DNA from 3 places in the Streptomyces sp. NPDC005799 genome. Region 3 is predicted to be linked to each of the others. Evidence: riboswitches for the same ligand, from Rfam matches in the RefSeq annotation. Region 3 holds a riboswitch; each other region holds the start of a gene.

Region 1 (7,546 bases), on a different contig from region 3:
TTGCACACCGCCGTCTCACCGTCGTCGGTGACCTCCAGGATCTCCGTGCAGAGGTTGGAGGAGTGGACGACATGACCGGGGGTCGCCGTCTGGTTGGCGGTGCGGTTGGCGGCGTCCTTGAAGGTCATCCAGCCGTTCCCGGTCTGCGCGAGGGTGCGCATCATCCGGCCGTACAGCTCGCGTGCCGGGAGCGTCCTGAGGGCGAGCCCCGCCGCCTCCGCCTGCCGATACGCCGCGTCGAACTCCTCGCCCCACAGGTCCACGAGTTCGGGCACGTCCGCCGGGGAGAACAGCGACCACCGCTCGTCGGCGTCGACCCGGCGCATGAACTCGTCCGGGATCCAGTGCGCCAGGTTCAGGTTGTGCGTACGGCGGGCGTCCTCACCGGTGTTGTCGCGCAGCTCCAGGAACTCCTCGATGTCGGAGTGCCAGGTCTCCAGGTAGACGGCCGCGGCGCCCTTGCGCCGGCCACCTTGGTTCACGGCGGCGACGCTCGCGTCCAGCGTCTTCAGGAACGGGACGATGCCGTTGGAGTGGCCGTTGGTGCCGCGGATCAGCGAACCGCGGGCGCGGACGCGGGAGTAGGCGATGCCGATGCCGCCGGCGTGCTTGGAGAGACGGGCGACCTGGTGGTAGCGGTCGTAGATGGAGTCCAGCTCGTCCTTCGGGGAGTCGAGGAGGTAGCAGGACGACATCTGGGGGTGCCGGGTGCCGGAGTTGAAGAGCGTGGGGGAGGAGGGCAGGTAGTCGAGACGGCTCATCAGGCCGTAGAGGGAGGCCACTTCGTCCACGGCACGGGCGCCTGTCTCCGGACCGAGCGCGGTGTCGTCCGCGAGACCGCTCGCCACGCGGAGCATGAAGTGCTGCGGTGTTTCGATGACCTTGCGGGTGATCGGGTGGCGCAGGAGGTAACGGCTGTAGAGGGTGCGCAGGCCGAAGTAGCCGAAGCGGTCGTCGGCCGCGGGGTCGATCAGCGCGTCGAGGCGGTCGGCGTGCAGCCGTACGAACTCCGCGGTGCGGTCGGCGATGAGCCCTTCGCGATGGCCGACGGCGACGGACTCGGTGAAGGACGTGACGCCCTGCGAGGCGGCCTCGGCGGCGACGCTCAGGGTGAGGAGCCGGGCGGCCAGCCTGCTGTACGCCGGGTCCTCGGAGATGAGGCCGGCCGCCGCCTCCGTGGCGAGCTCGCGCAGTTCCGCCCCGTCCGCCCGCGCGGACCGGCCGCGCAGTGCGGCGGCGGCGACCCGGCCGGGGTCGGCGTCGGGCAGGTCGGCGGTCAGCTCGGTCAGGGTGCGCAGCAGTGCGGCACCGTGTCCGGCGGCTTCCGGCTCGGTCGCTGAAGCCGGGTCGGTCGCTGAAGCCGGATCGGCTGGCGGCGCGATGGTCACGTGGGGCTCTCCCTCGCTCGGCACGGGGCCTTGCGGGCAGGGGGCAGCACACGAGCGCACGGCGCATCGCGTCCACCGGCCCATTCCACGAGGCCCGGACGTCAGGGCACCCGGGCCGGTGTGGCCGGGTGCGCTGTCGGCAGGTCCTCGGACTGATTCCGCGCACGGGTGTGCGCGGGTTCACCGTTGCGGGACAGTTCCGGATTCGCACCGGATTCCCCTGCGACGACAGCGAGCATGAGCATACATCTTGTGCCGGGCGAGAACAGCGCCCCCATATGTTGTGTCGCGGCGACTTCGAAGCGTGTCAGAGCGTCAACTCGTAGGTGAGGAGCGTGAAGGCGTCACCGGGGAGCGGGTGCCAGTCGCGGCCGGGTGCTCGGCGGAAACCCAGGCGCTCGTAGATGCGGTGCGCGGCGCGCATCTTCTGCTGGGTGGACAGCACCACGCCGGTGCACTCCAAGGCACGCGCGCGGTCGACGCAGGCCCGGACGAGGGCCTCCCCGGCGCCCTGGCCACGAGCCGCGTCGGCCACGGCCAGCATGCGGATCTCGGCCTCTGAGGGGCGGGCGAGGTCGGCCATCGGGCCGCCCGCGGGGACGAAGGTGACGCCGCCGAGGAGGCTGCCGTCGCGGACGGCCACCAGCACGTCGGCGGCCGACGCCCGCTTGGCGACGTCCCGCAGCTCCTCCAGGTACCAGTCGCTCTCGCCGAACGCCAGCAGGCCGTCCTGCACGTAGGCCCCGGCGGTGATCTCGCCGAGGGTGCCGTACTCGCCGGGTTCCACCGGCCTGATCAGGATGTCCATGGGCCCGAGTGTGCCGGACGGGTACGACAACGGGCCGCCGGATTCCTCCGACGGCCCGCCGGTCGTGCCGTGTCCGCCTCAGCGGTCAGTGCGAGGTCCCCGCCGTCGCCGGCGGCAGTTCCACCTCCACCCCCGGGTCTCCCGCGTCCGCCGTGTAGTCCTCCGGGCTGGTTTCGTCGATGCCCTCCGGGGCCTTGAAGGCCTTCAGGGCGAAGGTCAGGATCACCGTCACCGCCACGTTCAGGACGAAGGCGGTGAGGCCGATGTAGCCGATCTCCCCGATGCCCGGGATCTCCTTCGACGAGCCGCCGAAGTGCTTCTGGGTGGGGGAGGCGACGCCGTACGCCGCGACCGTGCCGTAGATCATGCCGACCGCCCAGCCGGCGAGCAGGGCCCAGCGGTGGAACCAGCGGGTGAAGAGGCCGCCGACCAGGGACGGGAAGGTCTGCAGGATCCAGATGCCGCCCAGCAGCTGGAAGTTGATGGCGACCGTCTTGTCCATGGTGAGGACGAAGACCAGTGCGCCGACCTTCACCAGCAGCGACACGATCTTGGAGACCTGGGCCTCCTGCTTCGGCGTGGCGTCCGGCTTGATGAAGTCCCTGTAGATGTTGCGGGTGAAGAGGTTCGCGGCCGCGATGGACATGATGGCCGCCGGGACCAGCGCGCCGATGCCGATCGCCGCGAAGGCCACCCCGGCGAACCAGCTCGGGAACATGTTCTCGAAGAGCTGCGGGATCGCCAGCTGGCCGTTGGTGACCTTGACCCCCGCCGCGATGGCCATGAAGCCCAGCAGCGCGAGCAGGCCGAGCATCAGCGAGTACAGCGGCAGGATCGTGGTGTTGCGGCGGATCACCTCACGGCTCTTGGAGGAGAGCGTCGCGGTGATCGAGTGCGGGTACATGAAGAGCGCGAGCGCCGAGCCCAACGCCAGGGTGGCGTACGTCCATTGGGCGGGCTCGGCTGGTGCCAGGGCGCCGCGCGGCTTGCCCGTCGCCGGGTTGGTCTGGGCGAAGGCGTCGCCCGCCTTGGCGAAGATGTCGTCGAAGCCGCCCAGCTTGATGGGGATGTAGATGATCGCCACGGCGATGACGATGTAGATCAGCGTGTCCTTCACGAACGCGATCAGGGCGGGGGCCCGAAGGCCGGAGGAGTAGGTGTAGGCCGCGAGCACACCGAAGGCGATCAGGAGCGGGAGGTCCTTCACGAACCAGTTGGTGTTCTCACCGCCGCCCACGCCCATGACGTCCAGCACGGCCTGGATGCCGACGAGTTGGAGCGCGATGTACGGCATCGTCGCGAGGATGCCGGTCAGCGCCACCGCCAGCGACAGGCCCTTGGAGCCGAAGCGTCCACGCACGAAGTCGGAGGTCGTCACGTACCCGTGCTTGTGCGAGACCGACCACAGGCGCGGCAGGAACGTGAAGATCAGCGGGTAGACCAGGATCGTGTACGGCACGGCGAAGAAGCCGGCCGCGCCCGCCGCGTAGATCGCCGCCGGAACGGCGACGAAGGTGTACGCCGTGTACAGGTCGCCGCCGAGCAGGAACCAGGTGACCCAGGTGCCGAACGACCGTCCGCCCAGGCCCCATTCGTCGAGGCTGTGCTCGTTCTCGGCCTTGCGCCAGCGAGCGGCGAGGAAGCCCATGGCCGTGACGGCCAGGAAGAAGAAGATGAAGACGCCGAGCGCGACGCCGTTCACACCGTCCTTCACTTGCCCGCACCCCCCTTGCGGGCGCGCTGGTCACGCTGCCACAGCTTGTACGCGGTCATGGTCAACGCGGTGGAGACCAGCACCCACAGCATCTGGTACCAGTAGAAGAACGGGATGCCGATGAACTCCGGGTCTGTCTTGGCGTAGGAACCGACCCACAGCATCGCCACGAAGGGCGCGAGCAGGCAGACGGCGATGATCACGCGGACCGGGGTCACCACCGGTGGTCTCACTTCGGGTACTTCGGACATACGGCGGCTCCGTCCCCTCACGTTCGCCTGTGATCACATGTGCAACGCGCAGGCAATGTAGGTCACGGTGTCACGGCAGTGGAAGACCGCGTCGGGATATCGGTATGTCGATTCCGTGAAGACCCGCGGCGGGGGTGGAACCCCCGCCCGCTTCCCCTCAGTCGACGGGCCTCTTCAGCCGCGCCACGAACTTGTACCTGTCCCCCCGGTACACCGACCGCACCCACTCCACCGGCTGTCCGTCCCGGTCCAGGGAGTGGCGGGAGAGCATCAGCATCGGCAGGCCCACGTCGGTGCCGAGCAGGCCGGCCTCGCGCGGGGTGGCCAGCGAGGTCTCGATGGTCTCCTCGGCCTCGGCGAGGTGGACGTCGTACACCTCGGCCAACGCCGTGTACAGAGACGTGTACTTGACGAGGGACCGGCGCAGGGCCGGGAAGCGCTTGGCGCTGAGGTGGGTGGTCTCGATGGCCATCGGCTCGCCGTTGGCCATGCGCAGCCGCTCGATGCGCAGCACCCGGCCGCCGGCCGTGATGTCGAGGAGCCCGGCGAGCCGGTCGTCGGCGGTGATGTAGCCGATGTCCAGCAGCTGCGAGGTCGGCTCCAGGCCCTGGGCGCGCATGTCCTCGGTGTAGGAGGTCAGTTGCAGCGCCTGCGAGACCTTCGGCTTGGCGACGAAGGTGCCCTTGCCCTGGATGCGTTCCAGGCGCCCCTCGACGACCAGTTCCTGCAGCGCCTGCCGCACCGTGGTGCGGGAGGTGTCGAACTCCGCGGCGAGGGTGCGCTCGGGCGGTACCGGTGTGCCGGGCGACTGTGTCTCCGTCATGTCCAGCAGGTGCTTCTTCAGGCGGTAGTACTTGGGCACGCGCGCGATACGGACGCCTGCCCCGCCCTCGTTCTCCGCACTGCTGACGTCGGTACTCATGGTCTGCCTTCCCGGCTCCGGACGCGGGTCACGTCGTGATCCCCTCTGTATACCGTCGCCACCTGGTTTGGTCTAGTCCACAGAGCCAAGTGGTCTAGCGGACGAGACTACTCCGCCGCCGCTGTTTTCGCTGGCTTCTTACTTAAAGGTTCTTGCATATGTAGGTCGCATAACGGCTGGTCAGAGCATTTTCGAGCACTCTTGACAGGCTTCGTGGTCTGGTCCAAGCTCCCGGTACTGGTCTACACCATTGGTTCAGGTCCCGGCGTATGGGCGGGGAGGTGTGGGCATCCCTGAGGAGGGTGGCGTGAAGCGCAAGCTGGCAGCCGCGATCGGTATCGCGGGCATGATGGTCTCGGTCGCTGCGTGTGGGGGAAGCGACAACAAGAGCTCGACGTCCGGCTCCGACGCCAAGGAGCTGACGGTCTGGCTCACCGTCGACGCCCAGAACAACTGGCCCAACCTCGTGAAGGCCGCCGACGCGGCCGTCGAGAAGGCCCACCCCGGCATCAAGATCAACCACGAGTACTACGGCTGGCCGGACAAGAACACCAAGCTCGACGCGGTCCTGGCCACCGACAAGGTGCCGGACGTGGTCGAGATGGGCAACACCGAGATGCTGAGCTACATGGTCAAGGGCGCCTTCGCTCCCGTCGACCCCGCGAAGTTCACCAACTCCTCCGCCTGGCTGGACGGCCTGAAGGCCTCGGTGACGTACGACGGCAAGACCTACGGCGTCCCCTACTACGCGGGCGGCCGGGTCGGCAACTGGCGCAAGGACCTCTTCGCCTCGGTGGGCGTGAAGTCCACGCCGAAGACGTACGCCGAACTCACCGCCGCCCTCGACAAGGTGCAGGCGAAGGAGGGCAACAAGTTCTCCGCCTGGTACCAGCCCACCCGTGACTGGTACGCGGCCATGTCCTTCGTCTACGACGCCGGCGGCTCCATAGCGAAGCAGGACGGCGGCCAGTGGAAGGGCAACCTCTCCTCGCCTGAGTCCATCAAGGGCCTCACCGAGTTCAAGAACGTCATCGACAAGTACATGCACGGTGACAAGACCAAGGACGAGTCCGACCGTTACATCGTCTACGGCCAGGGCAAGTCCGGCATGATCTTCGGTGCCGCCTGGGAGGGCGCGACCTCCGCCGACCCGAAGAACGACAAGACCGGCAAGCTCAAGAACAACCTCGAGAACTTCGTGATGCCGGGTCCGTCCGGCAAGAACCTGCCCGTCTTCCTGGGCGGTTCGGACCTCGCCGTCCCGGTCAAGTCCAAGGCGCAGGGTGTCGCCGCCGAGTGGATCAACGCCTTCACCGGTCCCTCCGGTCAGAAGGGCCTGATGGCCAAGGGCAACCTGCCCAACAACAAGACCGACCTCCAGACCCTGAAGAACGACCCCGCGACGGCGGTCCCGGCCACCGCGGCCGAGTCCAACTGGTTCGTCCCGATGGCGCCCGGCTGGGGCCAGGTCGAGAAGGCCCAGGTGCTGCAGACCATGCTGCAGAGCATCGGCACCGGCAAGCAGTCGGTCGAGGCCGCCGCGAAGGCCGCGGACGCCGCGATCGACAAGGTCATCAACACCAAGTGACCTGAGGGCAGGGCCCTTTCGACCCCGGGCAAGGTCCGGGGCGGGGGCCCTGCCTCTCGTACGACCGTACGACCTGAGGGACCGCTGAGGAGCGCGCGATGAGTGCCGCAGACACCACCACCCCTGCCAAGGTGCCGCCGCCGCGGCAGGCGCCGCCGTCACCACCGTCCGCCCCGAACGCGCCACGCAGAGGCCGCATCTCGGGCGGCGCGGCCACACCGTGGCTGCTGCTCGCCCCCTGTCTGGTGATCCTCGCCCTGGTCATGGGCTACCCCATGGTCCGCCTGGTCACCCTGTCCTTCCAGAAGTTCGGGCAGTCCCAGCTGTGGGGCTTCCAGCCGGCCGAGTGGGTCGGGTTCGCCAACTTCACCGGGGTGCTGGGCGACACCCAGTTCTGGCAGGTCGTGCTGCGCACGATCATCTTCGCCGCCGGGTCGGTCATCTTCACGATGGTCCTCGGCATGCTGGTCGCGCTGCTGCTGCAACGTGTCTCCGGCTGGGTGAAGACACTGGTCAACATCGTGCTGGTGGCCAGCTGGGGCATGCCGATCATCGTCGCCACGACCGTCTTCAAGTGGCTGTTCGACAGCGACTACGGCATCCTCAACGCGCTGCTCAGCAAGCTGCCCGGGGTGCAGCTGATCGGTCACAACTGGTTCGCGAGCGGCCCGCAGGGCCTGGCCGTCATCATGCTGCTCGTGGTCTGGGGCGCCGTGCCCTTCGTCGTCATCACCCTCAGCGCCGGACTCACCCAGGTCCCGGCGGAGTTGGAGGAGGCGGCCCGGCTGGACGGCGCGGGCTCCTGGGGCGTCTTCCGGTACGTCACCCTGCCCATCCTCAAGCCGATCATCGTGATGCTCACGACCCTGTCGGTC
Region 2 (7,546 bases), on a different contig from region 3:
GAGCACAACAACGGCCGTATCACCCTCCATCTGCACCGGCAGCACGCCCATCACTCCGGGCAGTTCTTCACGCCGTACCTGGCCACCGCGGGCCTGGTCTCGGCGGCCCTGGCGATCTTCTTCGTGCTGGTGATGCGCCGCCGCAAGCGGGCCGCCTGGGTGGTCAATCTCGTCCTGTCCGCCCCCCTGTTCGCCCTGTACGTCCTCGCGCTCACGCAGCACGAGTACCGCGCCCACGCCTTCAACTGGCTCTCCGCCGCCCTGACCGGTCTGTTCGTCGCCGCACTGCTGATCAGCCGCCGTGAGTTCAACGCGGTGGGGGACCCCTCCAACCCGAAGCTGGCACTGGCCGTCGGCGTGGGCGGCCTGGCGGTCACCGGCGGCCTGGGCACTCTCCTCGTCCACGCGACGAACAAGCTCCCCGGCGCCACCCTCGCCGACGAGGCCGCCTACGCCCTCCTGCGCGGCGTCAGCGTCGGCCCCCTCGCCGACACGGTCACCGCGGTCCGCGCCCCCCGCTGGACCGACATCATCATCAACATCCTGCTCGCGGCGGCCTTCTGCCTGGTCCTGTACGCCCTTTTCCGTTCCCCGCGCGGCCGCCGGCTGCTCGGCCCCGAGGACGAGGATCGGCTCCACGTCCTGCTGGACAAGCACGGCGCCCGCGACTCCCTCGGCTACTTCGCCCTGCGCCGCGACAAGGCGGCGATCTTCTCCCCGACCGGCAAGGCGGCCATCACCTATCGCGTCGTCGGCGGCGTCAGCCTGGCGTCCGGTGACCCGATCGGCGATCCGGAGGCCTGGCCCGGCGCGATCGACGCGTGGCTGACCGAAGCGCGCCAACACGCCTGGACGCCCGCGGTGATGGGCGCGAGCGAGGAGGCGGGCACCATCTACGCCCGCCACGGTCTGGACGCCCTGGAGCTCGGCGACGAGGCGATCGTCGACATCGCCGACTTCACCCTCGAAGGCCGCGCCATGCGCGTCGTACGGCAGGCGCACAACCGGGTGCGCCGGGCCGGTTACACGGTCGAGATCCGCCGCCACCAGGACATCCCGGCCGAGGAGATGGCGACGCTCATCGAGGCTGCCGACCGCTGGCGCGACGGCGCCACCGAACGTGGCTTCTCCATGGCCCTCGGCCGCCTCGGCGATCCGTCGGACGGCCGCTGCGTGATGCTGGTGTGCCGGGACGCGGACGACGTCCCCCGGGCCCTGCTGAGCTTCGTCCCCTGGGGCGAGCACGGCCTCTCCCTGGACCTGATGCGCCGTGATCGCGACTGCGAGAACGGTCTGATGGAGTTCATGGTGGTCGAACTCCTCCTCAGGGGAGCCGAGTTGGGCATCAAGCGCGTCTCCCTGAACTTCGCGATGTTCCGCTCGGTCTTCGAGCGCGGCTCCCGTCTCGGCGCGGGCCCGGTGCTTCGCCTCTGGCACGCCACCCTCACGTTCTTCTCCCGCTGGTGGCAGATCGAGTCCTTGTACCGCGCGAACGCCAAGTACCGCCCCATCTGGGAACCGCGCTACCTGCTCTTCGCTCGCAGCAGTGACATCCCCCGCATCGGCCTGGCGAGCGCCCGCGCGGAGGGGTTCCTCACGCTGCCCTGGAAGAACTGAACGAACTGCCCGCCCCGTGGGCGCCGTCGTGGCGAGCGAGAAGAATCACGCCAGGTCGGGCGGTCTTGGCCAGGTCCTCGACACACGGTACGGTCGGCGGGATATCGACGACGGCAAAACGGAAGCCGGTGGGAATCCGGAACGGTCGCGCCACTGTGTGCCCCCGCCTCCCAGGAGGCGGCGGCGAGTCAGACCCGTAGCCGTCGTCCTGTGCACCACCGAGATGGGACGCGAACTCCCAGAGGAGGCCCTGCCATGGCGCAGCATGTCGCCCAGCCGACCGCCACCACCCCCGCTCTCCCCGCCAAGCTGCCGATCGGCGCGATCGTCCCGTGGGCGGTCTTCTTCGGCATCCTGATGCTGGTCCTGCTGTACTTCGTCGGCGCCGAGCAGGGCGCCACCTCCGTCGTCTCCGGCTCGGACGTCCACGAGTGGGTCCACGACGCCCGTCATCTGCTCGGCTTCCCCTGCCACTGACGCGAGGGACACCGACACCCTCATGAACTCCGCAACCGTACGGAACCTGCTCGTAAGGGGCATGCTCGCCGGCCTCGCCGCCGGCGTGCTCGCCCTGGTCGTCGCCTACTTCCTCGGTGAACCGAACGTCGACAAGGCGATCGGTTTCGAGGACGCCCACTCCCACGAGCACGAGATGGTGATCGTCTCCCGCTCCCTGCAGTCCACCGCCGGCCTGGCCACCGGCGTCCTGATCTACGGCGTCGCGTTCGGCGGCATCGCCGCCCTGGCCTACTGCTTCGCGCTCGGCCGGATGGGCCGCTTCGGTCCGCGGGCGACCGCGCTGCTGCTGTCCGGCAGCGCACTCCTCGCCGTCTACGTCGTACCGTTCCTGAAGTACCCGGCCAACCCGCCCGCCGTCGGCAACCCCGACACCATCGGCAGACGGACCGCCCTGTACTTCCTGATGATGCTGCTCAGCGTCCTGATCGCGATCGCCATGACCATCCTGGGCAAGCGCCTCGCGCCCCGCCTGGGCACCTGGTGGGCGACCATGATCGCGGTGGCCGCCTTCGCTCTCGTGATCGGGCTCGCCTACGCGTTCCTGCCCGTAGTCAACGAGGTGCCGAAGGACTTCCCGGCCACCGTGCTGTGGCGCTTCCGGCTCTCCGCGCTGGCCATCCAGCTCACGCTGTGGACCGCATTCGGCCTGCTCTTCGGCGAGTTGGCCGAACGCCTGCTCAACCCCAAGCCCGTGACGGGCGCCGCCGCGGGCCGACGGCCGGTGGCCGCGCCCAACTGACCGACCCGCCGCAGGCGCGAGGGCCCACGGAATGCACCACCCTCCGGGGGCCCTCCGTCAGCGGGATCAGGTCGACTGAAGCGGGTGCCCGAGCCGAAGGTTCCAGCGTTCGGACCGTCCGGTGATCTCGGTCGCCGTCAGGGGAGGAACGTCCGCGCGCCAGAAGGCCCGCGCAGGCGCCCCCAACACGTGCACCGCCACGGCCCGTACGACGTCGGGCTCCACCACGGCAATCGTGTGGCCGTCCGTGCGTGACGCCGTGTCCAGCCACCGCCCGATCCGCAGGCACAGGTCCCGCACCGACTCTCCGCCGTGAGGCGCGGAGTCCGGGTCGCCGAGCCACAGCGCGACCGCCTCCGGCTCGGACCGGCTCACCTCGTCGAGGGTGAGCCCCTGCCAGCGGCCCACGCGCAGGCCCGTGAGCTCGTCCGGCGACGCATCCGTACTCAGCCCGAGTGCCGTGGCGGTCTCCCGGCAGCGCACGCTGGGAGAGGTGACGACGCGAACGGCCGGGCGCGTGGTTCCGGCTGCCGTGCGGGCCCGCGCCGCGCCGTCGTCGTCGAGCGAGGTCGTACCGTCGTCGAAGCGCGCCTGGCGCATCGACGGGCCCAGAGCAGGCGAAATGAGGGTCACACGACTGGTCACGCGAGACATACGATCATGCAGAACCTGACCCGGCCAACAGCCGCATATGACCTGTAAAGGGTGAAAAAACGGTTGTTATGGGCAGACGGTGAGGATGGAGATGGGCGGCGAAGGGTTTTGACCGGTCCGGATGATCCGCGTACGGACACCGGCCCACTGGATGCCGCGTTCGCGGAGACGGTCCGCCGTACCGGCGCGTCCATCGGAGCCCTCTACCTGCTCGCCCCGGACCGGCCGCTGCTGCGTCTGGACGCGGTGTGCGGGGCGCCGGTCGAGTTCGCCGCACCCTGGGCGAAGGTCCCGCTCGCCTCTCCCGCACCGGTCGCCGAGGCCGTGCGCGAGGAGCGGATGGTGTGGGTGGCCAGCCAGGAGGAGATGGCCCGCTCCTATCCGCGCACCGCGATGGTGCTTCCCTACCCGATGTCGCTGGTCGCCGCGCCCGTCACCGGCGTGCGGCAGTGGGGGTGCCTGCTGTTGATGTGGTCGGCCGCGCGTCCGCCGCACATGACGCCTCGGGAGCGCGGCAACATCACATCCAGCTGCCGGCGTCTGGCCCGCCTGCTGGAGGAAACCGCCGAGCAGGCCGCAGGCGCCGGCACCGGAGGGCCGCGCGCGGTGCCGGTGGGAATCGGCCGTCGGTACGCGCCCCCGGAACTGGCACTGGCCGATTTCGTCGAGCGGCTGCCCGGCGGAAGCTGCGCCCTGGACCTGGAGGGCCGCTTCACCTACGTCAGTTCCGGCGCCGCCGACCTCCTGGGCCGTGAGGCGGCGCGTCTGCTGGGCACGCAGCCGTGGCAGTCCCTGCGCTGGCTCGACGATCCCTTCTACGAGGACCGCTACCGTGCCGCGGTCATCAGCCGGGAGCCCGTCTCGTTCACCGCGTGCCGTCCGCCGGAGCAGTGGCTGGAGATTCATCTGTACCCCGACGAGAGCGGCATCAGCGCCCGTATCCTGCCCAGCGACGCGCACGAGCGGGCCTCGCCCGTGTCCGGTGCGCCCGTCATGCCGGCCCGTGCGGGACAGCTGTACCAGCTCACGCATCTCGCCGCCGCGCTGACCGAGGTCGTCGGCGTCCAGGACGTCGTCGATCTGGTCGCCGACCAGATCATGCCCGCTTTCGGCGCCCAGGGGCTGGTCCTGTCCACCGCCGAGGCGGGCCGGCTGCGGATCACCGGCCACCGCGGGTATGCCGACCACACCATCGAACGACTGGACGGGCTCCCCCTCGACACCACCTTCACCCCCGCGGGTCAGGCCCTCACCACCGGAAGTCCCGCGTTCTTCGCCGACCCGGAGGAGATGCGGCGTACCCATCCCGACGCGCCGCTGGTCAGCGGGAAGCAGGCCTGGGCCTTCCTCCCGCTGATCATCTCCGGCCGACCCGTCGGCGTCTGCGTCCTGTCGTACGACCATCCCCACACCTTTCCGGCCGAGGAACGAGCCGTTCTGACTTCCCTGGCGGGTCTGATCGCCCAGGCATTCGACCGCGCCCGCCTCTACGACACCAAGCACGAGCTCGCTCACGGCCTCCAGCAGGCGCTGCTGCCCCGCAGCCTCCCCTCGATCGACGGACTGCGGGTGTCCGCCCGCTACCTGCCCGCCACCCGCGGCATGGACATCGGCGGAGACTTCTACGACCTCATCCGCCTCGACGACACCGCGGCCGCCGCTGTCATCGGCGACGTCCAGGGCCACAACGTCGCCGCCGCTGCCCTGATGGGCCAGGTGCGCACGGGCGTCCACGCCCACGCAGCGCTCGGCACGCCCCCGGACCAGGTCCTGCGACGCGCCAACGGGCTCCTGACCGACCTCGATCCCGACCTGTTCACCAGCTGCCTCTACGCCCACCTCGACTTCTCCCGCCGCCGCGTCACCCTGGCCAGCGCCGGCCACCCCCCGCCGATCCTGCGCCTCCCCGACGGCAAGACCGGGCCGCTGGAGGTCCCGCCGGGACCGCTGCTGGGCATCGATCCCGCTGCCACCTTCCCGTTGACCGAGATCCCGCTTCTCGAGGGAACGCTGCTGGCCCTCTACACCGACGGCCTCGTCGAAGCACCGGGCGTGGACCTCGACGACTCGATCGCCCGCCTCGCACACGATCTCGCCGAAGCCGACGTCGGAGATCTCGACGTGCTCATGGACACCGTGCTCAGCAGGGCCGGCACCAACGGGCAGCGCCTCGACGACGTGGCGCTTCTCGTGCTGCAGAACATCGGTCGGGAGGTGGTCCGGGAGTCGGGATCGGGCCCACCGCCTTGAGCGTTTTCGGGACCGGCGCCGTCTCCATGGTGCGGATGGCCTTGACCGCCCCCAGGCCGTGGGTGAGGTACTGGTACAGGGCGGCGGAGGCAGGGTGGGGTCGATCTCGACGTCGAAGAAGACCGCCCCGCAGGCCCCGCAGGTCGTCGAGCCGCCGCGAGACCGTCGCCGGTGACCAGCCGGTGCCGGCGGCGCTGGTGGGCGGCGACTTCCTCACTGCCCGTACGGTGCTGGGAGGGTCCCCGTACGGACGCTGCTGCGCCTCCGGCCCAGCGCTTCACGCGGACGACCTCACGGGGAGACGTCGAGCGGGCCATCGGCGTAGGCACGGGCCTGGGCGGAGGTCAGGTCACCCACGGCCACCAGGCGTCCGAGCACCTCGGCGCGGCGTGCGCGCGCGAGATGCGGATCGTGGAGCGGATCGTACAGCGATGGCGCCTGGACCAGTCCGGCCAGGAGGGCGGCCTGAGGCCAGGTGAGCCGGTTCGGGGTGGTGCCGAAGTAGCCGCGGGCGGCGGCCTCCAGTCCGTAGAAGCCGTGTCCGAAGTAGGCGATCGCGAGATACATCTGAAGGATCTCGGATTTCGGGTAGTCGTGGGCGAGCTTCAGGCTGAGCGCCACCTGCTCGACCTGGTCGGTGCGGGTCCGACCGCCGTTGGTGTACAGCATCTTCGCGAGCTGCTGTTCGAGGGTCGCGCCGCCTCCGTCCCCTCCCCGGCCCTCCAGCCACACCACGACCGCCCGCGCGACACCGACCGGATCGATGCCCGGGTTGCGCCAGAAGCGGGAGTCCTCGGTGGCGACCAAGGCCTCGGCCACCTTGGGCGGTGTCGGTACGGCCAGGGCGCTGATCCCCCGTTCGGCGTCCAGCGCGCGCACCCGCTGCTCCGCGTCGCTCACGTTGGGGGTGAGCGCCAGCAAGGCGCCCCCGCACAGGGCGCACAGCACCGCCGCCGACAGCGTCATGATGAGCCCGGCCCGCAGGCAGCGCCGCAGCCACCCGGGCACGACCCGACGGCTGACCAGCTCGGCCCCCGCCACGGCGGACACCACCACAGCGGCGGAGAGGCCAACAACCCCGGCTGCGCCGAGCCTGTAACCGAACCAACGGTCAACGAGGACGAGCAGCGCCGCCGCTCCCGCACCGGCACAGAAGGCAAGGCAACGGCGCGGCCACCGAGCGCCTCCCGCCCCCCGCGAGGGCGGAAGGGGCGTACGGCCGTGGACCGGACGGACCCGGGTGTCGTCCATGGCGCCTGTCAAGGGCGTCGTTGCTTGGTCGTGGAATTCCGTAGTGGGAGGTCTGGCGGGAGCGGAGGCTCCGCTGGATGGTGGCGGGATGAGGAGCCGGGAGATGGGGGAGGAAGTCGTCCGTCGGGTGGGGCGGGACGCTTTCTGTTTCCGGGCTGCTGCCGTTCCTGCTTGGTCCCGATCGGGATGCCGTCATCCGGCGGGCCTCAGCCCGTTGATCGCAGCGTTCGGTCCTGACCGCGTTAGAAAAGACGGGTGCGCCTGCGCGAGGTGAGGTCGTCCAGGATCTCACGCAGCCACGGGTCGCGGACGGCCGGTAGCCGGACCAAGGTGTTCTGGGAAGTTCTCCAGTCGGCCCTGAACAGGTGATGTGGATGCGGCGGTTGCGGGTCGTCGCGCAAGACCCCGTCGGGTAGGGCACCCGGCGTCCCCATGGGCAGATACGGCTGGGGGAAGGCCAACGACAGCCACATCCCGAGCGGCAACGGCACCGGGTCAGCCCGTGCGGCCGGGCCG
Region 3 (7,546 bases):
TCGTCGACCGCCGCGCCCGCCCCGGCGAGTCCGAGATCCACGAGGGCGCCCGCGAACAGCCCCTGGTCGACGTCGCCCTGGACGTGGATGTGTCCCGCTTCGTCAAGCTGTGGCTGTCGGCGGTCGAGAGGCAGTGACGGCGTGCCGGCCGGCAAGGGCGGTGCGGGTCACGGGGTTTCCGCCGTCCGCACCGACCACTTCTGTTCCACCTTCGCCAGCCGCCAGTAGGTCAGCGCAGCCGCCCACACCACCACGAACAGGCCGACGATGACGTAGCCGACGTTGTCCAGGTCGAGGTCGGCGATCCAGCCCGTGACCGAGTCGGTCAGGTCGAACTTCTCGTGCAGGACGCCCACCAGCTCGATCGTGCCGATGAAGAAGGCCACGGCGATGGACAGACCGGTGATGGTCAGGTTGTAGAAGACCTTGCGGACCGGGTTGGAGAAGGCCCACTGGTAGGCGAAGTTCATGAACGTGCCGTCCAGCGTGTCGAACAGGCTCATCCCGGCCGCGAAGAGCAGCGGCAGGCACAGGACCGCGTACCAGGGCAGCCCCGCCGCCGCGCCGGAGCCCGCCATCACCATCAGCGTGACCTCGGTCGCGGTGTCGAAGCCGAGCCCGAAGAGGAAGCCCAGGGGGTACATCTGGCCCGGGCGGGTGATCGACCTGGTGAGGCGGCCGAGGATCCGGTTCATGAAGCCCCGGGAATCCAGGTGCGCCTCGAGCTCCGACTCGTCGTACGTCCCCGCCCGCATCGCCTTGAAGACCTTCAGGATGCCCATCAGGGCCACCAGGTTGAGCGCGGCGATGATGTAGAGGAACGTGCCCGAGATCGTCGTACCGAGGAAGCCCAGCACCTTGTGGGTGCTTGAGTTCTCGTTCATGACCTTGCCGGCGAGCGCCGTGCCGCCCGCGATCATGGCGGCCAGCACCACGACCACGCTGGAGTGCCCCAGCGCGAACCAGAAGCCCACCGACACCGGCCGTTTGCCGTCGGCCATCAGCTTGCGGGTGGTGTTGTCGATCGCGGCGATGTGGTCGGCGTCGAAGGCGTGCCGCACGCCCAGCGTGTAGGCGGTGACGCCGAGGCCGATGCCGAAGGCCTTGGAGCCGACCTCGTAGTGGCCGGGGACGACGAGGAGGAAGAGGATCCCGAAGGCGGCGACATGGAGGGCGGCGATCACCGCCACCAGCCCCACGGTCTTGACGGTGTCCTCGCGCCGCCAGCGGAAAGAAGCGGCGTCGGCCATGTTCACGCTCCAGCACCTCGTGGATCACTTCGTGAGATGCCGTGGCCGGTCTCCTGGCTGACGGGTCGTGCGTCCCCGGTCCGCCTTCCCGGCCGTGGTGAAACGGCCAGTGGCTGTCCCCTGCGGGACGTGGACCGGTGACTTCCCGATCACAGTGGCGAGGGCCGCGTCGGTATCGCACCGACTTCCCGAACACCACGGCCCGCCCACCGTAGGGGGGAGCGGCCCTTCCTGCATAGCTGCGTACCTGTGCAGGTATCGAAGATCACAGAGGCGCGCCTGCGAGGATGTGCGCATGCATCTCGTCCCGGCCGACCGCGCGGACCGCCGCACCATCGACGGCCACCGGGTGTGCGACGCCATCGCCGCCATCGGTGACGAGGCCCATGTGCGCACCTGGGCCGACCGCTTCTCGCTGCTCGCCGATCCCAAACGGCTCGCGCTGCTGCTCGCCCTGCACCGCACCGGCCCGCTCGCCGTCTCCGACCTCGCCATCGCGACCGGCATGAACGACCCCGCCGTCTCCCAGGCCCTGCGCCTGCTGCGGGCGGCCGGGGTGGTCGCCGGCGAGAAGGAGGGCCGCGTCGTCCGCTACCGCGTGGTCGACGAGGACACCCGCCTCCTCCTCAAACACTGCACAGCCGACGGCACGTGACCGCCGACGGCACGTGACCGCCGACGGCACGTGACAGCCGACGGCGCGGTGCCGCGTGCGACGAACGCCCCGGAGCGGGGGATCTCCGGGGCGTTCGTCTTCGGGGGTGGTTCAGGAGCGGGCGCCGCGGCGGCGCTTGCTCGCGACGACGATCGCCGCGCCGCCCGCGAGGAGCGCCGCCGCGCCGCCGGCGATCAGGCCGGAGTTGCTGCCGCCGCCGGTCTCGGCGAGGCCGCCGCCACCGCCGTTCGGCGTGGCCGCCGGGACGGTGGTGGACGCGGAGGCGACCGGGGTGTCGGTCGAGGACGGCGTCGACTCGGAGGCACTCGGCGTCGGGGTGGCGCTCTCGGACGCCGGGGGCGTCGACGGCGGCGTGGAGGCCGGGGTGGAGGCCGGCGGGGTGCTCGGGGGCTGCGACTCGGTGGTCGTGCAGTCCTTCGTACCGCCGTTCCAGGACGCGATCAGCTTGTCCTTGATGACCGCGTGGTCCGGGCCGGCCGGCAGGTCGCCGTGCTGGAACCCGTCCTTGGCGTCCAGCTTGCCGTCGAACTTGGTGGCGCCGCGGTAGAGGTCGATCTGCGCGAAGCAGCCCGCGTCCGGCACCGCGATGTCCAGCGAGTCGGTCTGCCCGGGCTTCACCGTCACGGTGTCGAAGTCGACGAAGACCTGCTGCCCCGAGGTCGCGAAGGTCGCGCCGTGCGCGAGGTAGGAGGCGAGCGAGGCGGTGCAGGTGGAGGCGTCACCGGCGGTACGGACCTTGATGTGGACCTTGCCGTCGTCGGTGGGCTTCAGCGTCTGGTCGTCGACCTTCACCGAGTCGTAGAAGTCCGTGCCGTCCAGCGAGAACTGGCAGCGGTCGGCCTCCGTCTTGGTGCCGGCACCCGTGCCGGGCTTGTAGGAGCCGCCGGCCTTCCAGCCGTCACCGCCCGGAGTTCCGCCGTGGGCCCAGGCGCCGGAGGCGGCGGCGACGGTTGCGGCGCACAGGGCGAGCGACGCGGCGCCCGTCCCCATGAGGCGGCGCACGGTGACACGTCTCGCTATGGTCATGCGGATCCCCATCTTGGCGTGCCTGACCCGGGCACGGCGGCGCGGGAAAGCATGCGGCGGCCGGCCGTGCCGGGGAGAATGGTCTGTGAAAACACCGGGCCCATTGGTCACATGCGCCTCAGTGTGCTCACATGGTGGATCTCCCGGCCGAACGCTGTCAACCTGCGGTGACGCGCCGGAAGTTCAACCAGCCATCACGATTACGCCACAGTAGGAACGGGCGGATCCGCTTCTGTTCGGCCACCCGAACCTCCTGTCCCGCAGGGGCCGTACGACCGTTCCCGCAGGGGTCGTACGACCGTTCCCGTGGGGGCTATCCCACCGTCGGGCTGGGGCTGGCCGCGGTGCCGCCCGCGCCGCCCGTGCCGGGCGAGGACTCGCCGGGCAGGATGGGGGGCTGGGTGGTGGTGTCCACCGGCGGGGTGAGCACGATCTGGGGCTGGCCCGCGAGCGGGGGCGGCGGGGTCAGGTCCTTGGCGGGCAGCTTCGGCGGGGTGGTCTCCTGGAAGAGCACCTGGTCGAAGTTGACCAGCCCGGTCTGCTCCATGACCGTGATGTGGTCCAGGACCGTCGCGTTGGCCTGGTCGGCCAGGGCGCGCACCACCGTGTTCTTGGTCGTGGAGCGGATCTTCGCGATCGTGTTGAAGATCGAACCGTGCGTCACCCGCAGGATGTTGGCGAAGTCCGTGTCGAACTGCTTGCCGCTGTCCGCCTTGAGGGTGTTGACGAAGCCAACCTGCTGGGGGCTCGCGATGTTGGGGATCGTGATGTTCAGCATCGTGCTGATCTTGCGGCAGCTGGCGTCCAGCGCCGCGTGACCGTCGATCAGGTGCTTGCTGGCGATCTTGACCGCCTGGCTCTGGCCCTTCTGCAGGCCCAGTTGGCCCACGGGGTACTCCCACAGACCGGCCGCGCGCACCTTGACCACGAAGTCGCGGTCCGACTCCGTCAGCGGACCCCACTGGGTCTGAGCGATGACTCTCGTTCCTGAGGCCGACACGGTGTTCACCCCGAGCATCGCGGGATAGGCGAGCGCGGCCAGAGTCAGACTCAGAGCACCGCCCACGAAGAGAGTTCCCGTCGCGTTCCGCGAAAAGCGCACCGTGCCTCCTGCCCGGTCGGGGATCCGCCGTCGCGCGGCGGGGTAGGACGGTGTGGAATACGGACCCGACCCGGGCGCGGAACCTTTTGGTTTGGTAAAAACCCGGGGATGTGAGCCATGTCTCCGGGGAGTTGGCGGTCCGGTCCTTCGGTGGTCATGACAAGGCGTTGACGGAATGTTGACCCGTTCACGGGAGAGCGCGGGGGAATCCCCGACCTAGATTCGGCTCATGCCCCCACAGCCCGCTCCCAGGGTCCCCGCGGCTCTTCCCGTCCTGCCCTACCGCAAGCCCACCAAGGGCCGTGACTACTGGGTCATCGACGACGTCCTGCCGGACGTGGACGCCGTACGGGAGCGCTGTCTGGCGAAGGACGACTGGGTCAAGGGCTACCCGTACACCTCGGAGACCTGGCCGGGCCTGCGCACCATGCCGGGCCTGGAGCCGGACGAACTCGCCCGCGTCGAGCGCCTGGTGAGGAAGGCGACCGGGGCGAGGGACCTGTGGGTGCAGCGGGCGCCCGGCGGCGGCACGCTCAACCACAACTGCGTCCAGGTCGTCGGCGAGGGCGAGAGCGAGCCGCGGCCGCACACCGACTCACGGGCGCTGTGCCGGTACGCGGCCGTGCTGTATCTCAACCCCGGCGTCGGCAAGGACTGCGGCACCGCCTTCTACCGCCAGTCGCTGCCCGGCGGACGGCTCGGCGGCAACATCGTCCAGGCGCCGCACAACAACCTCGTCGAGGCGCTCGGCACCCGGTTCGTGCCCGGGGACCACTTCGAGGAGGACGTACGGGTCCCGCACAAGTACAACCGGCTGCTGCTGTACCACGCCAACCTGGTGCACAGCGCGACCGGCTACTCCGGCAGCACGCTGGAGGACAAGCGGATGACGGCCGTCTTCTTCTGGATGGCCTGAGCCGGCGGCTCCCGCCGCGGGGCTAGCGCACGCCCAGGCCGCCGCTGCCGAAGGAGCCGCTGGAGCCGGGCATCCAGCGCCGTCGGTGCTGGTCCTTGCCCGTCCTGCTCGACGAGCGATGCATCTCGTGGGGCATCAGCCGTTTCCCGTCCTCGGAGAGCGGCACCTCGTCCGGTTCGCGCACCTCGCGCATCTCGCGGACGGCTCCGCCGTCGGGGAGGTGTGGCTGCTCGTCCGGGAGCGGCCGCGGCAGCTCGCGGTCGCGCACCCGCATGCCGAACCAGAAGGCCCAGACCAGGGCACCGGCGATGACCAGGCCACCGATGAAGGCGCCGACCACGTGGCTTACGTCCACCGACGTGGCCGCCATGACAAACGTCGCCGTACTCATGGCTCGATTATCGACCCAAACGCCGCGAAAGGAGAGGTCGAGCATGCGCATCGTCGCCTCCGATTCGGACTGACCCCACCGGGCGGTGGAGGCGATCGACGCGATCCTGGCCGCCGCCCACGCAAAACGCCCGGCTGGGAAACCCCCGGGCCGCGCGCCTGCATGAACCGCTCACGGCCTGATCGACACAACCACGTGTGGCCACGACCGCCAGAAACCCCCGTCAGCCGAAGCGGCCCGCCACGTAGTCCGCCGTGCGCTGGTCCTTCGGGGTGCCGAAGACGTCGTCCGTCGGGCCCGCCTCGACGATGCCGCCGGGGGTGCCCTGCTCGGCGAGGAAGAAGGCGCACTGCTGGGAGACGCGGGCCGCCTGCTGCATGTTGTGGGTGACGATCACGACCGTCACCTGGTCGGCGAGCTCGTGGATGGTCTCCTCGACACGGCGGGTCGAGGTGGGGTCCAGCGCCGAGCAGGGCTCGTCCATCAGCAGCACCCGGGGCCGTACCGCCAACGCCCGGGCGATGCACAGCCGTTGCTGCTGGCCGCCGGAGAGCGCGCCGCCCGGCTTGCGCAGCCGGTCGCGGACCTCCTTCCACAGGCCGGCCCGGGACAGCGACTCCTCCACCAGCTCGTCCTTCTCGCGGCGGCTCGCGCGGGCGCCGGTCAGCCGGAGGCCGGCCACCACGTTGTCGTAGATCGACATCGCCGGGAACGGGTTCGGCTTCTGGAAGACCATGCCGATCCTGCGGCGGGCGTCCGTCAGCCGCCAGGAGGCGTCGTAGATGTCCTCGCCCTCGAAGAGCACCTCGCCCCCGAACTGCGCCCCCGGGATCAGCTCGTGCATCCGGTTGAGCGTGCGCAGGAACGTCGACTTGCCGCACCCGGACGGCCCGATGAGCGCGGTGACCCGCCCCGCGGGCATGGTCAGCGACACCTGGCTGAGCACCTGGTGCCCGCCGAACCAGGCCGAGACCGACCGGGCCTCGATCGTGGCGGGAGCGGTCGCCGCGGCGGTCTCCACCGGCGGCAGGACGACCGTGTCGGTCAGGGAGTCGGTCAGGGAGTCGGTCAGGGAGTCGGTCAGGGAGTCGGTCTGGGAGTGGGTCACTTCGGTCACTTGGGACACCTCACAGCAGGTTCGGCAGGAGTTCGGTGGTGCGCGTTGCGACCTGGAGGCCCAGCACCGCGACGAGGGGCGCGAAGACGATCCACGTCTGGTGGCGACCCCAGCGGTGCCAGGTCCACACGGCGGCGACGGCGGCCAGCAGCAGCGCCTGCAGCCACATCACCAGCGGCCACGGCACCCCGGAGGGCCCGGCCAGCGGCTCCTCGGAGCCGGGCAGCGTGCCGGTGCGGATCACCGCCGCCGGCGTCTGGAAGGGCGCGGAGACCAGGTCGGCGTCGACGCGCAGCACCCCGGCCGGCACGAACCGGGCGCCGGTCGCGGTGACCAGCACCAGCCGCCCCTTGCCGGCGGCCACGGGGGCGGGAGCCGGATCACCGGCCCGGCGCACGTCCAGGACCTGGTACGTCGCCTTGCCCTGGCCGGTGACCACGGTGATCCGGTCGCCGGACGACAGCGAGCCGAGTCCGCGGAACGGGCCGCCGTAGGCCGCGGCCCGCCCCATCAGCACGCTGGTGCCGGCTTGCCCGGGCATCGGGGTGTCCCGACGGTGACCGGGCCCGTCGGTCAGCACCGAGGAGTCGGTGCCCTCCAGCACCACCTGCGTCGTCCCCAGCCTGGGGATGTCGACGATCGCGACCGGCGTGCCCGGCGCGAGCAGCCTGCCCTGCTGGTCGGTCTGCGCCACCGGCGCGGTTCCGAGGGCGAGTTGGCCGCGCAGCTCGTCGAAGGCGGAGTGCTGCGCGGACCGCTCCTGGATGCCGCTGACCAGCAGCAGCTGGGCGGTGATGCCGAGCAGCAGGGCGGCGAGGCTGAGCAGGCCGCCCCGGGCGAGATGGCGGACGACGGTGACGCTCCGGACGCGCGTGAGCGTGAGGGGTACGGCGAGTGTCACGGCGGCCCGCCTCCTTCGGGAAGTTCGAGAGGGGGGCTGCCGGGGAGGAGGGGCCCTCCCCGGCAGCCCGGTGGGAGATGGATCAGGTGGACTTGATCGTGAAGACGGGGCCGGTCTTGGCGTTCACCGTCGCGGAGCCCGAGTAGGTGGCGTGCAGGCTGTGCTTG

The links. Region 3 has a riboswitch for cobalamin ahead of ABZ453_RS28595 (HoxN/HupN/NixA family nickel/cobalt transporter). Riboswitches for the same ligand answer to the same signal wherever they lie in the genome.
Region 1: another riboswitch for cobalamin. It lies ahead of ABZ453_RS25740 (ribonucleoside-diphosphate reductase subunit alpha); the one in region 3 lies ahead of ABZ453_RS28595 (HoxN/HupN/NixA family nickel/cobalt transporter).
Region 2: another riboswitch for cobalamin. It lies ahead of ABZ453_RS33415 (CbtB-domain containing protein); the one in region 3 lies ahead of ABZ453_RS28595 (HoxN/HupN/NixA family nickel/cobalt transporter).

Annotation. Positions count from the first base shown of each region.
Region 1 covers NZ_JBEXXQ010000027.1:41,243-48,788, forward strand. Annotated here, with positions in the region: gene ABZ453_RS25740 (ribonucleoside-diphosphate reductase subunit alpha) at 1-1,388, opposite strand, end outside; cobalamin riboswitch at 1,509-1,640, opposite strand; gene ABZ453_RS25745 (GNAT family N-acetyltransferase) at 1,696-2,196, opposite strand; gene mctP (monocarboxylate uptake permease MctP) at 2,282-3,910, opposite strand; gene ABZ453_RS25755 (DUF3311 domain-containing protein) at 3,907-4,161, opposite strand; gene ABZ453_RS25760 (GntR family transcriptional regulator) at 4,319-5,083, opposite strand; gene ABZ453_RS25765 (extracellular solute-binding protein) at 5,391-6,671, shown strand; gene ABZ453_RS25770 (sugar ABC transporter permease) at 6,770-7,546, shown strand, end outside.
Region 2 covers NZ_JBEXXQ010000040.1:40,238-47,783, reverse strand. Annotated here, with positions in the region: gene ABZ453_RS33420 (phosphatidylglycerol lysyltransferase domain-containing protein) at 1-1,617, shown strand, start outside; cobalamin riboswitch at 1,692-1,836, shown strand; gene ABZ453_RS33415 (CbtB-domain containing protein) at 1,873-2,094, shown strand; gene ABZ453_RS33410 (CbtA family protein) at 2,117-2,875, shown strand; gene ABZ453_RS33405 (histidine phosphatase family protein) at 2,942-3,520, opposite strand; gene ABZ453_RS33400 (SpoIIE family protein phosphatase) at 3,638-5,779, shown strand; gene ABZ453_RS33395 (biosynthetic peptidoglycan transglycosylase) at 6,071-6,820, opposite strand; gene ABZ453_RS33390 (hypothetical protein) at 7,273-7,546, opposite strand, start outside.
Region 3 covers NZ_JBEXXQ010000032.1:6,418-13,963, forward strand. Annotated here, with positions in the region: gene ABZ453_RS28590 (nucleoside hydrolase) at 1-137, shown strand, start outside; gene ABZ453_RS28595 (HoxN/HupN/NixA family nickel/cobalt transporter) at 168-1,250, opposite strand; cobalamin riboswitch at 1,276-1,465, opposite strand; gene ABZ453_RS28600 (metalloregulator ArsR/SmtB family transcription factor) at 1,546-1,905, shown strand; gene ABZ453_RS28605 (LAETG motif-containing sortase-dependent surface protein) at 2,017-2,952, opposite strand; gene ABZ453_RS28610 (DUF4142 domain-containing protein) at 3,266-4,018, opposite strand; gene ABZ453_RS28615 (DUF6445 family protein) at 4,284-4,970, shown strand; gene ABZ453_RS28620 (DUF6479 family protein) at 4,993-5,361, opposite strand; gene pstB (phosphate ABC transporter ATP-binding protein PstB) at 5,585-6,349, opposite strand; gene ABZ453_RS28630 (sortase) at 6,489-7,379, opposite strand; gene ABZ453_RS28635 (Ig-like domain repeat protein) at 7,462-7,546, opposite strand, start outside.